3 regions of the Paenibacillus hubeiensis genome follow, and region 3 is predicted to be linked to each of the others. Evidence: riboswitches for the same ligand, from Rfam matches in the RefSeq annotation. Region 3 holds a riboswitch; each other region holds the start of a gene.
The links. Region 3 has a riboswitch for cyclic di-AMP ahead of RSX24_RS30280 (resuscitation-promoting factor). Riboswitches for the same ligand answer to the same signal wherever they lie in the genome.
Positions count from the first base shown of each region.

Region 1: another riboswitch for cyclic di-AMP. It lies ahead of RSX24_RS06300 (hypothetical protein); the one in region 3 lies ahead of RSX24_RS30280 (resuscitation-promoting factor).
Region 2: another riboswitch for cyclic di-AMP. It lies ahead of RSX24_RS07540 (3D domain-containing protein); the one in region 3 lies ahead of RSX24_RS30280 (resuscitation-promoting factor).

Region 1 covers NZ_JAVYAE020000001.1:1,304,390-1,309,148, forward strand. Annotated here, with positions in the region: gene RSX24_RS06290 (Nramp family divalent metal transporter) at 1-720, shown strand, start outside; gene RSX24_RS06295 (HAD family hydrolase) at 827-1,510, opposite strand; gene RSX24_RS06300 (hypothetical protein) at 1,733-2,128, opposite strand; cyclic di-AMP (ydaO/yuaA leader) riboswitch at 2,249-2,409, opposite strand; gene RSX24_RS06305 (glutathione peroxidase) at 2,723-3,202, shown strand; tRNA gene RSX24_RS06310 (tRNA-Leu) at 3,404-3,486, opposite strand; gene RSX24_RS06315 (urease accessory protein UreF) at 3,876-4,577, shown strand.
Region 2 covers NZ_JAVYAE020000002.1:181,982-186,740, reverse strand. Annotated here, with positions in the region: gene lpdD (prenylated flavin chaperone LpdD) at 1-241, opposite strand, end outside; gene RSX24_RS07545 (polysaccharide deacetylase family protein) at 393-1,208, shown strand; gene RSX24_RS07540 (3D domain-containing protein) at 1,271-1,933, opposite strand; cyclic di-AMP (ydaO/yuaA leader) riboswitch at 1,943-2,138, opposite strand; gene RSX24_RS07535 (amino acid ABC transporter ATP-binding protein) at 2,374-3,096, opposite strand; gene RSX24_RS07530 (ABC transporter substrate-binding protein/permease) at 3,083-4,498, opposite strand; gene RSX24_RS07525 (M20 family metallopeptidase) at 4,733-4,759, shown strand, end outside.
Region 3 covers NZ_JAVYAE020000022.1:49,686-54,444, reverse strand. Annotated here, with positions in the region: gene RSX24_RS30290 (HD domain-containing protein) at 1-519, shown strand, start outside; gene RSX24_RS30285 (TatD family hydrolase) at 643-1,413, shown strand; cyclic di-AMP (ydaO/yuaA leader) riboswitch at 1,654-1,906, shown strand; gene RSX24_RS30280 (resuscitation-promoting factor) at 2,174-3,361, shown strand; gene rnmV (ribonuclease M5) at 3,512-4,057, shown strand; gene rsmA (16S rRNA (adenine(1518)-N(6)/adenine(1519)-N(6))-dimethyltransferase RsmA) at 4,063-4,759, shown strand, end outside.

The sequences.
Region 1 (4,759 bases), on a different contig from region 3:
GTACCCAGCGCGGAAATTTTGCAAAACCCAGCCATGTTATACATCGCGATCGGCATCATCGGGGCTACCGTTATGCCCCATAACCTGTATCTGCATTCGTCCATCGTACAGACCCGCCAGATCGAGCAGACATCCCGTGGCAAAAGAGAAGCAATCCGTTACTCCACCATGGATTCCACGATCGCTTTGACGCTGGCCCTGTTCATCAATGCCGCCATTTTGATCGTGTCGGCGGCCGTTTTCCACAGTGCAGGCATGACGCAGGTCGCCGAAATCGCCGATGCCTATCACCTGCTGACGCCGCTGCTGGGCACAACGATCGCAAGCGTTCTGTTCGGCGTTGCCCTGCTTGCTTCCGGCCAGAATTCCACGCTGACAGGAACCCTGTCCGGACAGATCGTCATGGAAGGTTTCCTGAACATCCGGATTCCCGCCTGGCTGCGCAGGCTGGTTACACGGCTTATTGCCATCATCCCGGCCGTCATCGTTACCGCCATTGCCGGCGAACACGGTACCGAGGAACTGCTCATTCTGAGCCAGGTCATTTTGTCTTTGCAGCTGCCGTTTGCCGTCATCCCGCTGGTCATGTTTACGAGCGATAAAAAAAGCATGGGCGAGTTTGCCAACAAATCATGGCTGAAAATAGCATCCTGGTTTATTGCTGGTATCATCGTCGTCCTGAACGTGTACCTCATTATCCAGACTTTCGCACTCCTCTAAAAAAATAAGGCTGATCGTCGCAAGCACCGGAGTGCCTGCACGATCAGCCTTTTCTTCGATGAAACGGAGGATGAACACAGCATTATAATGTAACTATTAATGAAACCTAATCCTCGCCAGGCAAAAACAGCGGCAGCAGCTGCTCCAGCGATTCAACCGTCCAGTCCGGCTGCTCGTCCGCCGAGCGTTCAGGCTGAAACCTTCCGTAACCTTGCAATATGCGTACAGTGCGCATGCCCAGTTTGCTTGCCGGAACGATGTCGTTATCGATTCGGTCCCCAATCATAACAGCCTCATCAGGCTCGCATTCCGCCTGCTTCAACGCTACCGCGTATAATCCGGGATCCGGTTTGGATACGCCCTCTTCTGCCGAGCATGCCAGGACGTCCACGTATTTGCGCAAGCCATACCTTTCAAGCCGCTCTTCCGTGCCCAGGCTTTGATTGGCAATGATGCCGATCCGATAACGGCCGGATAACGCATGCAGCACACGCTCCGCAGCAGCAAAAGGATGCTCCAGCTCCTTCCGGAACTTCAGTTTTTCCTGAATCCGTGCCCGGTGCTCCTCATGATCGATCAAGGTACGAATAGCTACCCGCATCGGCCACTGCTCGTACTTGCTGTAACATTCGACAAAGATCTCGCGCACCTTTTCGATGTTCACATGATACCCGAGCATTCGGGCTTCCCGCACAAACTGGCCGATGATGTCGTCCACCGGCTCCCACTCATCCACCAACGTATCCCCAACATCAAAAAACAACCATTTGATACCACCAATATCCGGCACGTTACTCCTCCTTGCTCACCTTGAACGCATCCTCCCAATCATCAACGCGAGCCTCATCCCGCGAATCTTTTACCATTCAAAAGGTCGCTGTTTTCAGGCCCGTCTTCCAACATTAAAAAAAGAAGACCCGTATCCAGAAAGAGTCTTCTTGGTTTTTCACACATATAATTAAGCTAATTATAACAGCCGCCCAACATCGGATCAATCACCAACAGCCCGCCCTTATCCGTTGAGCAGAAATCCGACCTCTCCATTCATCGAATACACGATCCGATCGGCACCCATACCGCGATAAATGCCTTTGGGATGGCTCTGTTCCGTAATGACGCACAACGTCTTGGATGTCCACGATCTGCAGATTTGCAGATAGCGGCAGGTGAGATTAAGGCTGTTCTCAAAAATAAAAACATTGCCCACATTTCCCTGCGGCAGAAACCACTTTTGCGCCGATGCCGTATTCATGCGAATGACGTTCTCTACGCCGATCCGCCGCAATTTGCGTTCTTCGCCCGCACTGTTTGTCAGCACGGCAAAAGGTACCTTTTTGTACATCAACAGCTTCACAAATTTGCGCCCTGCTTCATTCGGGGCCGTGACCAAAACCATCTCGTTATCCATTATTCGTTCCTCCCTCTGACGTGAAAAGACAACAAAAAAGAAGCGTGGGGGACCAAGGCCGCCCGAACGCTTCTTCAATCCATGACAAATAACATTCGCCACGAATAACGTACGGCTTGTTGCCTCTCCCTTTAACGCTTACGAGGTTAGCTGACGGATTCGGGCGCGAGAGTCGCCCTATTTCCGGCATAGCCGGAAAATTCACCCCATAGATGCATCGCATCCGATTGGTTCCCCCGTTTTCCATTCCGACCGGAACGGAAACTCAGCGATTAAAAACATCGTTCATGTTATCGATATGAATCATACACCCCTGACAAGTCGGTGTAAAGTCGGTGCAGCTCTCCGAAAAGGCGGATTTATGGCACTTTGCTTTAATGAGATCGCTTACATATATACTAATCTCCACCTTTCTCGTTTAAACTATCTAATTCTCGCTCTGGTAGAAATTCCACATGATAACGGAAAGGAAGAAACAAGACACTGGCATCCCAAATGATTCCAATTATAATTTTGCATTAATTAATTGCATCAAATATAATAGAGATATAAAAAGATCACCGCATCGATACTACTCATTTGGAGGCGAATATTATGTCCATCTACGATTACAAAGTGAACACGCTTCGTGGCCAGGAAGTCGAAATGTCCCAATACCGCAACAAGGTCCTGCTGATCGTCAACACTGCGAGCAAATGCGGCCTAACCCCGCAATACGAAGGCTTGCAAAAGCTGTATGACAAGTTCCAGAACAGCGATTTCGAAGTATTGGGGTTTCCAAGCAACCAGTTTGCTCAGGAAAAGGGCTCTTCCGACGACATCGCCGAATTTTGCCAGATGAACTATGGCGTCAGCTTCCCGATGTTCGAGAAGATCGACGTGAACGGCAGCAGCGCCCACCCTCTTTTTCAGCATTTGACCAAAGAAGCGCCAGGCCTGCTAGGATCGAAGGCCATCAAATGGAATTTCACTAAATTTCTGGTCGACCGGGACGGCCGCGTGCTCAAACGTTATGCTCCCCAAACGACGCCTGATCAGATTGAAGCCGATATTGCGGAGCTGCTGCATCAATAACAACATTTCAACAGAGATGGATTGATGTCACGATGCATTCATTTTTCATAAGGTCATCCCCTTGAAGAACCGTGTTGCAGCCCGGAAAGGCTTTTCGAAAAATCGGTGATGCAGCACGGCTTTTTTATGCCTTTTTGCAGAAAACAAAAAAAAGAAGCATTCCGATGATCGGAATGCTTCTTTTGTTCTACTTCATTATAATGCGGTCGAGAGGACTCGAACCTCCACGGGCGTACGCCCACTACCCCCTCAAGATAGCGTGTCTGCCATTCCACCACGACCGCATGTCGTATTAGCGGCAACAAAAATGATTATACAGGGTTTCAAAGGAAAAGTAAAGCTATTTTTAACATTAAATTTTGGTGCCGAATGTATCGTCATTTTCCAACATCATATTGCATAAGATGGTATCTGATTTGAACATTTCGCCATCATTTTATTTTCGGTTCTGAAGCAATTCCGAACAATTACATAACATAATATTAACACGGTAAGGATAATAAAATAACATATTTTATTTCACAAATCAAAAATACAGCTTACCATTGACAAAACGCAGACATTTGTGTAAATATATATATCATATAATTCGGATTTTTACCGATATAAGTGATTTAAAACCTGCAACAAAGTCATATTATATGACACAAAACGAACATAGGAGGCGAAAATGGTGAACCGAGGAAATAAGCTGCTCGATTATGTCAAACTGCTTGATTCCTCTATCCAGGTCGGAGGCTTCACCCATTTCTTCGGCATGGATACGCACATCCAGGATGGGAACATTCGCAATGCCGCTGATCTCGAATCGTTCATGCGTTGTCAGATGCATCCCAGCATCACCCGCCTTGAAGGGATGGCCATCAAAGGCATCTATAGTGCCGCCGACCAAAACGACACCTGGCGGCTGGCACTAATCGACAAACTCGTACATGTACAGCGCACCCCTGCCAACCAACGAGAGCAAGCGAGCTCCATGGGCAAAAGGCTGATCAAACTCGCACACGCCCTCCATCCATGGATTGATTTTTCTCCGCTTGAAGACACTTTAGCCAAATACGAATCCGTCGGCTGCCTCTCGACAGTCCACGCATGGGTCAATCACCACCTCGGCATTCCCGTCGAGGACGCTGTACAAGGTTATCTCCACTCAGCCATGAGCGCGTGCATAACCGAAGCCGCCAGAACTCTTGCCCTGGACGGCGATGCAAGCCAACAACTGTCTGCACGCCTGGCCGCAGACCTTGACCAGGAATGGGCACTGGTCAGCGCTTCCTCTACCGATGGACTTTCCCCTTCCGTCCCGACGTCCATCAAATCGCTTTTTCCCAGCTTCCACATGCTTGGAGCAGGCCTCCACGCTTTCAGGGCATAAACTCGCCTTCTTTTCTCCTCCAACTTCATCCACATGCCAAAAAAAGCACGCCGTCCCCAGCCGGCGTGCTTTTACCTTTCTTTCATAAAGACTAAAAAATACGCAAGTTCGTCATAAAACACTAAAAATAGAACTTTTTTACGTCTTTTTTAATTGTTACATGACGCAAATACGTATATAAT
Region 2 (4,759 bases), on a different contig from region 3:
TGCCCATAATGACGGTTACGGTCGTTCTGAGATGCTGCGCCGCTTTACGGGCAAGGCGCTCGCACAGTTCCTGTTCCTTATGCCCCGGAATGTGCATGACCGAACCGTTAATGCGTTCCCCATCCGGATAATATGTGGCGACTGCACCGATATGCGCTTTTCCTCCTGTCACCAATAATACGCGGTCATCCCCGGTTTGAATTGCTTGAAGCTTCATCGTTTTCAAATCGAACTCATTCATCTGCGTCCACCCAACCTTCATGTTTTATGTATTTGCTGGAATTATGAGCCTCATTCGTCGCAAAGACAATGAAACACTTCACATCCCGCATAAACCATTGCGATCCCGGGAATACCAAAAAAGAACGCATTCTTGAAAGGAGGCTGCTGTCATGCGTGTTCGCCTCAACGTGGCCATTGGGATCGTCTGCATACTGCTGTGCGTTAGTTTCTCTCCTTTGCGGCCTGCTGAGGCAATGGGAAATCATTCGGTTCCTGAAAGGGAGTCCAAGGAAACCATCCATTCATCGGAGGAAGAACAGCTGACATTGGGACAGCTTCGGCGAAAATATGCAGATACTTTCAAGACCAACGGTCCGTCGACCAAACGGGTCGCTTTAACTTTTGACGATGTGCCTGATCCTCGATTCACGCCTCAAGTGTTGGATGTTTTAAAAGAACATCATGTACGGGCTACTTTTTTCATCGTAGGCAACCGTGCTGAGAAACATCCTGACCTGGTCAAACGCATCGTGAAAGAAGGGCATGTCGTCGGCAATCACAGTTACAATCACCCCCAATTTAGCAAATTGTCCATGAGCGCATTCCGCAAACAGATTTTGCGAACCGGGGAAATCATACAGAGACTGACAGGATATACTCCAAAAATGATTCGTCCTCCGTACGGGGATATTAATGAAGAGCAGCTCAAATGGGCAGCAAGGAACCACTACAGCATCGTAAACTGGAACGTGGATTCATTGGATTGGAAGGGCATCCCCAAAGAAAAGGTCAAAGAAAACATATTATCTGCCGTCAAACCCGGCTCCATTATTCTTCAACATGCCGGTGGCGGCGTCGGGACCAATCTCAGCGGGACGGTAGAGGCATTGCCGGAGGTGATCACGGAGCTGCAAAAAAGAGGATACAAATTGGTCACTTTAGATGAAATGCTGCAAATGCCCAAAAACAGAAAAACCGTAAAATGACTGGATGCAAAAAGGTGTTCGCTTCACTCACGCTTCGTGATTGAACGAACACCATCGTCGATTTATTTCAAAATAAAGAGTTTCACGTCCTGAAACCCGAATGAACTTACGGATTGTTTGCTTCCGGGGATGAAAATATCAATGCGGTTTCCTTTGATGGCAGAACCCGTATCACGCGCCGTAGCCACAAAAGCCTGTTTAGGCAATCCCGGATGGCTGTGTCCAGTCACCAACACTTTGGTTCCGAGCGGGATGATCTTAGGATCTACCGCGATGGTACCGAGCTCAAGGTCGTTGCCGAAATAATCAACAGATCCCCACTTCCCGTTCTCGGAAGGGTCCGCCGAATACCCTGTAGCGACAACGTTCAATGTCTTGCTGTAATCAAACGTCTTGCCCCACGCCTCTACGACTTTGTCTTCATTGTTTACGTCCAGACTGGCAGCAGTTACTGCATTGGCCTGAACTTTCGATGTTGAAGCTGCAGCGGATGCGGTGCTTGTTTTGCCCGGAATGTTGATTTTCACCCCGTCATAGATATTGTACGCGGAGATGCCCGTATTTGCCTTCATCAACGTGTCGAGAGCAATGTTGTATTTCTTGGAAAGCGTATAAAAGGTATCTCCTTCTTTGGCCACATGGACGGAATCAGCGTGAGCCGGGACAGCCTGGATCAATACGGCTGCTGCTAACATGGCTGTTGCAGTTTTGACGATGCGTTTCATCGAATTAAGTCTACCTCCCTTATTATGCCTGCGAAGTTAGTTGTCGGATTCGGATGGAGGAGACCACCCTATAGGTATAGATTTACACGTATTGCTTATGTACGCCCTAATTCACCCCAAGCAGCTGCAAGGATGCGACTGCCCCTCTACTGCATCATTACTTCCCCCGCACCTTCCGTTAAGAAAGTTTCGGCACGACTAATATATCACAATATTGTAACCATGGTGCCTAGTAATTGTTACCAATCTGCGGTCGCTTCCCCTTGTAATTCAGCGTATGTCCATTGTTTCATGGGAATCCGGGGTTTCGAATGGTCGCTCGTTCCCGCATAGATGGTAACAGAAAAGTTACTTTTTCAATCCATAGCGCACCAATCCAAGCAAAAAACCATGCCTCCTTAAACAGCAGGCATGGTTTATCTTGATACTCCAATGATCGGCTAAAGAACCTTTGCCAAAAAATCGCGGGTACGTGCATGTTTGGGTGCACCGAACACTTCTGAAGGCGTTCCGTCTTCTACGATCACTCCGCCGTCCATGAACAAAATGCGATCCCCAACTTCGCGGGCAAAGCCCATCTCATGGGTTACGATGACCATGGTCATGCCGCCTTCGGCAAGACGTTTCATGACATCCAGCACCTCGCCGACCATTTCCGGATCAAGCGCGGAGGTCGGCTCATCGAACAGCATAACGTGCGGCTGCATGGCGAGCGCCCGGGCAATGGCGATACGCTGCTTCTGTCCGCCTGACAATTGGCTTGGATAAGCATTCTTTTTGTCGTAAAGGCCCACCGTTCTCAGCAAATCCTCCGCAATCTTGGTTGCTTCCTGGACGGATTGTTTCTTCACCTTGATCGGGGCGATTGTCACGTTCTGCAGCACCGTTTTGTGCGGAAACAGATTAAAATGCTGGAAGACCATGCCCATTTTTTCACGGGTTGCGTTAATGTTGTGTTTAGGGTCGGTGATGGATACCCCTTCAAAATTGATTTCACCTGAAGTCGGTTGCTCCAGCAGGTTCAAGCAGCGCAAAAACGTACTTTTCCCCGAGCCCGAAGGTCCGATGACCACCACGACTTCTCCTTTTCCGATCGTTACGTCGATGCCTTTCAGCACTTCGTTTTTTCCGTAAGATTTATGCAGTTGTTTAACGTCGATCACTTGCACTCAACTTCCTTTCCAGTCGTCCCAACAGCTTGGACAAAATGAATGTCAGCACGAAGTAAATGGCTGCGGCGATCAGGAATGGATTCAAGCCCTGATACGTAATGTTTTTGACCACGCTGGCCTGATACATGATATCGACCATACCGATCACCGAAATGATGGACGATTCCTTGATAATGGTAACGAACTCGTTACCGATCGCCGGAAGGACCGCTTTGAAGGCCTGCGGCAGGACAATAAAGCGCATCGCTGCAGCTTTGCCCATCCCCAAAGACCGAGCCGCTTCCATCTGTCCGCGGTCCACGCCTTGAATACCTGCGCGGAAGATTTCCGCCAAGTAAGCACCGCTGTTGATGGACAACGTAATAATCCCTGCCTGAAGCGGCGAGAAGTTAATGCTAAAGGTCAAAGCCAGGCCGTAATAAATGATCATCAACTGGACCAGCATCGGGGTTCCACGGATCAATTCGACGTATGCCGTACCGATCCAGCGCAGGATGGCTGCGTCATGGAGACGGAACCAACAGATGATCAGACCGATGATGACACCGAAAATGACGCCAAGCGCAGACAACAGCAAGGTATAGCCCACACCTGTTGCATAAAAGCTTTTGTATTGCCAGAACACTTCCAGAATATTCGGTGTTTTGGTTTCTTTTCCCGCCATCATTTGGCTCGCTTCGGTAACCATCTGAGGGATTTTGTTTTCGCTTTTCAGTCGGGCAAGCGTTGCGTTTACGGCATTCAGCAGTTCCGTGTTTCCTTTGCGGATACCGATGGCGGCCTCTGCTTCTTCTTCGTCCGGCACTGCAGGCGCAAGCACGATGTTGTCATCCAGGTATCCGACGGCAACGGTGTCCTCCAGAATGGCTGCGTCGATACGATTGGTCTCCAATTGCAGCACAATATCGGAAATCTTGTCCAACGCAGTCAGCTTAGCACCGGCAATCTTCTGACCGATCTCTTCTTGAATAGAGCCTTTCTGCACGCCGATCTTCTGGTTCTCCAGCTCGGCCATCGTCGGGAACTTGTCCTTGTCCTCAGCGCGTACGACGATGACTTGCTTCGATTTGTAGTAGGTTTCCGAGAAGTCGATGCTTCTTCTGCGTTCATCGGTCGGGGTCATGCCCGAGATGACCATGTCGACGCGACCGCTCTGCAATGCGGGCAGAAGTCCGTCAAAGCCCATATCCTCTATGACAAGTTCTGCACCCATGTCGGCTGCAATCGCTTTGGCGATCGCGATATCGAAACCGACAATTTGGTCCTTGCCGTCAATCACTTTATGAAATTCGTACGGCGCGAAATCGGCACTTGTGCCGAGCACCAGCTTTTTGCCCTCTGAAATGCCCGTCGTGCCCGCGGCCATGGCCGTTGGAACAGCCATTGTCAGCATGACCACAAAGGCCATAAGCATCATGGTGTAACGACTTATTAATTTCAAACCTGTTCTCCCCTTACTTTATTCACATGCTTATTTCTCATAGGATGCCTGAGTCATTATAAAGGACAATGTATGAATATGCAATGCATTTTCATATTTACAACGCATGACAACGCCCTGAAAAAAATGGAGAAGCATGCTATAATCAAGAAATCGTTTTTATTTTTGCAGAAGGAGTACACCACCATGACACCCATCCAAACACAAATTTTA
Region 3 (4,759 bases):
ATGAAGCAGAATTTTAACTTCCGTTTCATGCTGGATCCCCTGCCGCAGCTGTTTGAGGGGTCGCTCTCGGTCAAGGAGTATTTGCAATTGGATGAAGCGCTCATCCAGACCGCCTTTATGCAATGGCGTAAGGAGAACGATGCCATTCTTCGAGAACTGTGCGAACGCTTCATGGATCGCAGGTTGTACAAATACGTAGAGATTGAACAGCATGACGTAGCGTTAATGGATGACATTCGGAAGGCCTTCGCCGAAGTGGGACTGGAGCCCGAGTACGATGTCGAAATTGATTTTCCAACTGATCTTCCGTATGATGTGTTTCGTCCGGACGAATCGACGGAGAAACAGATTTTGCTGCTGGATCGCCAAGATAAATTGCATGAATTATCCGAGGTATCCGATATTGTTCGTTCGATTAGCGGCATACAGCGTGGAAAGCATCATCTGTATTATCCGCAGGATAAAGTGGATGCCGTTCTTCACCATCTTCCAGCCCATATACGCCGTTATTTTTCTTGAAGCTGCACTTATTTTTTTTATGATACAGTAATCTGCTTTAATGGAGAGTAAATGTAGATCGACATAATTTTGTAATTCATTATTTTTTTCCGGACAGACCATTAAAGAGAAGGAGATGTAACCATGATGTTATTCGACACTCACACGCACCTGGATGCGCCGCAATTCGACGAGGATAGGGAGGAGGTCATTCAACGTGCTGTCGACGCTGGCGTCGGACGCATGATTAATGTCGGTTTTAATCGGGAAACTATTCCATCCACCATGAAGCTTGCCGAAACGTACGAGTTTATCTACGCCGCGGTCGGATGGCATCCCCAAGATGCCATCACCATGCAGGAGGGCGACCTGGAATGGATCGCTGATTTGTGCAAACACGAAAAAGTCGTAGCCATTGGCGAGATCGGGCTTGACTACTATTGGGACACCTCCCCCAAGGATGTTCAGCATCGCGTTCTTCGCCAGCAGATCGGATTGGCTCGCGAGCTGAAGATGCCTATTGTCATTCATAACCGGGACGCGCATGAAGACATTGTGAGAATTTTGCGTGAAGAGAAGGCGTCAGAGGTCGGCGGTGTGATGCACTCGTTTTCGGGGAGCTGGGAAACGGCAAAACTTTGTCTGGATCTGAACTTTGACCTTTCCTTCGGTGGACCGATCACGTTTAAAAATGCCAAGCAGCCAAAAGAGGTACTCGCCAAGGTGCCGATGGACCGGTTTTATATCGAAACCGACTCCCCTTATCTTACTCCTCATCCATTTCGAGGAAAGAGAAATGAGACGGCTCACGTTCGCCTCGTGGCTGAGGCAGCTGCCGAAATCAAGGGTGTATCGGTCGAGGAAATTGCGGCAATTACAAACAAAAATGCCATGGGACGTTTTGGGATTCGTTGAAAATCGGAGTAATTCAGGTGAAAAAACGAGCTAGACGGAGTGAATTTGCTTTTTGATCCAAATAAACGAAGTTTATTACAATATTTTAACCAAATATTTAGAAAAACGTAGTTGAATGCTGCTTTACAACATGCATCGAAACAGGATATCATCTTTTCAGTGAATTGTTGCGTGGAAAAAGGACAGATGTTCGGGGGATAGCAAAAGGGACTCTTCCTTGAACGCAGCGTTTACTTTCATGAACCAGTCTCGCTGAGTCTCCGAACACGGAGAGCGGGGGAACCAATAGGGCTTGAATATCGGTGAAATTTCCCGATCCGCGTCATTCGCTGACCCAAAAGCAGCGGATGGACTGCGAAGCCGTATTTGATTTCTTCTTTGGGTCTCGGGGTGAATTCAAGGGTATCCGCCATGAGCGGGTGACCGGAGATAGGGCGGCTCTCTTTCGTCCGAACCCGACAGCTAACCTCGCAAGCGGAAAAAGAGAGGTAATCTCGTGCATGAATTTCCGATATTCAAAATCATTCGGAAGCCACGAAAGAGTCCTCTTAGCTCTTTCTTTGGCTTTTTTGTTTTTGAATAAAAGAAATGCGGTCATCATAGAGTTCTTTTTAGGATGACTGATCTCATGTTGCGAAGAAGGGTTCATGGTGCAGAGCCGGTTGTTGTTTTGACCCGTTCTGTAGAAAATTTCGGTATAGTCGCGTCAAAGACATCATGCATTACTTTAGACGGCGGGGCTATGAAGGAGGACGGAGAAGTGGGCGCATTCCAACCAGAGGAGACCCATGAGTCACGATCATCCAGTAAGTCTTACGCGTTGAGGTGGAAGCATGAGAACTTGCGTCAAATTGCGTTGATCGCTATTTTCTCAATCGCACTTACAATCATGATCTTGTTAGTCGTTTATGGTCAGGCCGGAAAACAAATATCACTGGTGATTGACGGCAAATCTCAAGAGGTTGAGACTCGTACAGGATTGCTTCAGGAATTGCTGGATGAGCAATCCATCACGGTAGGGCCTCACGATGAGGTATCCATGCCATTGAACGGGTCCATTACGGATGGCGATCGCATCGTCATCGAGCGTGCTGTTCCAGTTAATGTTACGGCAGACGGAGACACCAAGACTCTGTATACAACGGATGCATCGGTGGAAGAAGCCATTCAAAAGGCGGGCATCACCGTAGGGAATGAAGACAAAATCTATCCAGCCTTGGATACTTCGATCAAGAAAGATATGAAAATTCGCGTAGTGCGGGTAACAAAGCGTACAGTCGACGTTGAACAGCCGATCGCATATAAAGTGGTCAAAACGGCTGACCCGAGCCTGTACAAGGGTGACAATCGAGTCATCGTGAATGGCAAGGAAGGCACATTGGTGCAGCATATCGAAAAGGTATTTCAGGATGGAGAATTGGTCTCCAAAAAAATGGTCGGCAAGACGGTGACTACGAATCGCGTGGATAAAGTCATTGCGGTGGGAACCAAAGCAAAACCGGTTGTCAAGGAAGAGCCTGTGGTTCAAACCGTATCGGCCCAAACTTCGAAAACTAAATCGGCTACAACGGCAAGCTCGACCAAAAAGTCTGCTTCGGGCAGCAAGGTCATCACGGTTTCGGGCACGACGTTCAAATATTCCAAAGTCCTCAAAAACGTAACCATGACGGCGTACTCCGCCGAAGAACCGGGAATCGGAACCAAAACGGCTTCCGGTACGAAGGTAACCGAAGGACGCACCATTGCCGTGGATCCGAAAGTGATTCCGATTGGTTGGTGGGTTTACATCGAAGGCCTCGGCTTCCGTCGCGCAGAGGATACGGGAGGGGCAATCAAAGGAAACAAAATCGATGTTTATTATGATAGCGTGAAGCATGCCCTGAACTTCGGAAGAAAGAAAGGCAAGACGGTATATGTCATCGGTCCGGTGAAGCCGGAACTGAACTAAAATCGTTTTACTTTAAATAGGGAATGCTATAAAATAGTGCATGATTGAATCATGCGGAATATGCGGCAGTGGGAGCAAATGCTTTTCACGTCGTTTGCCAGAGAAGAGGGTCCTCCTCTTCTTTTTGCGTTAGAAAGGGAGAAATCGAACATGATAAAAGAAGTGATCGTGGTGGAAGGCCGTGACGATACGGTAGCGATTCGGCGGGCGGTGGAAGCCGACACGATAGAAACGGGAGGATCCGCCATTAATGATCGCATCCTGAGTCGCATTGCGCTTGCCCAGGAGAGACGGGGAGTCATCGTGCTGACCGACCCGGACCATGCCGGAGAGCGCATTCGCAAAATTATTGCGAATAAGGTGCCAGGCTGCAAGCATGCGTTCATTCCGGAAGCGGATGCTACCCGCAAGGGCGATATTGGCGTGGAGAATGCTTCGCCGGAGGCGATCCGTCTGGCGTTGTCCCGCGTTCATACATCGTATGAAGGGGTTCCTAGCCTGATTGACTGGGAAGATCTGATCGAGGCGGGATTGATCATACATCCCAGGGCTTCCGAACGCCGGATGCAGATGGGCAATCTGCTGGGTATCGGCTATTGCAACGGCAAGCAGTTTCACAAGCGGCTGGGCGTGTTCCAGATTACCCGGGAGGAGTTCCTGGCCGCTCTGGCAAAAATTGAACGTGAAGGAATGTGAGGAGCATGAAGGGCATGGAAGAACGGTTGGAAATTGCTACACCCAAACGCACGAAGGAAATTATCGCTCGACACGGATTTTCCTTCAAAAAAAGTCTGGGCCAAAATTTTCTGATCGATCAGAATATTTTGAATAAAATCGTAGACGCTGCCGATCTGGACGAGTCCAAGGGTGCATTGGAGATCGGTCCCGGCATTGGGGCATTGACAGAACGCCTGGCTCGCGTAGCGGGGACTGTAACAGCCGTAGAGATTGACCAGCGGCTGCTGCCGATTCTAGACGAGGTTATGGAGCCGTATTCCAACGTAAGAGTGCAGCATGGAGATGTGCTGAAACTGGATCTGGCGGAGCTGTTCCGCAATGATTTTGGTTCGGTGGACAAGGTAAGCGTGGTGGCCAACCTGCCTTATTACGTGACCACACCCATCATGATGAAGCTGCTCGAGGAGAAATTGCCGGTAGATCGCATCGTGGTCATGATTCAAAAGGAAGTGGCAGAGCGCATGGCGGCTGCTCCGGGCTCCAAGGACTACGGCAGCCTTAGCATTGCGGTTCAATACTACAGCGAACCGGAGCTGGTTTGCATCGTGCCGCATACTGTCTTTATTCCGCAGCCGAATGTCGAATCGGCTGTCATCCGGCTGAAGGTCCGCGATGAGCCTCCTGTTCGGGTTCCGGACGAAGCATTCTTTTTCGAAGTGG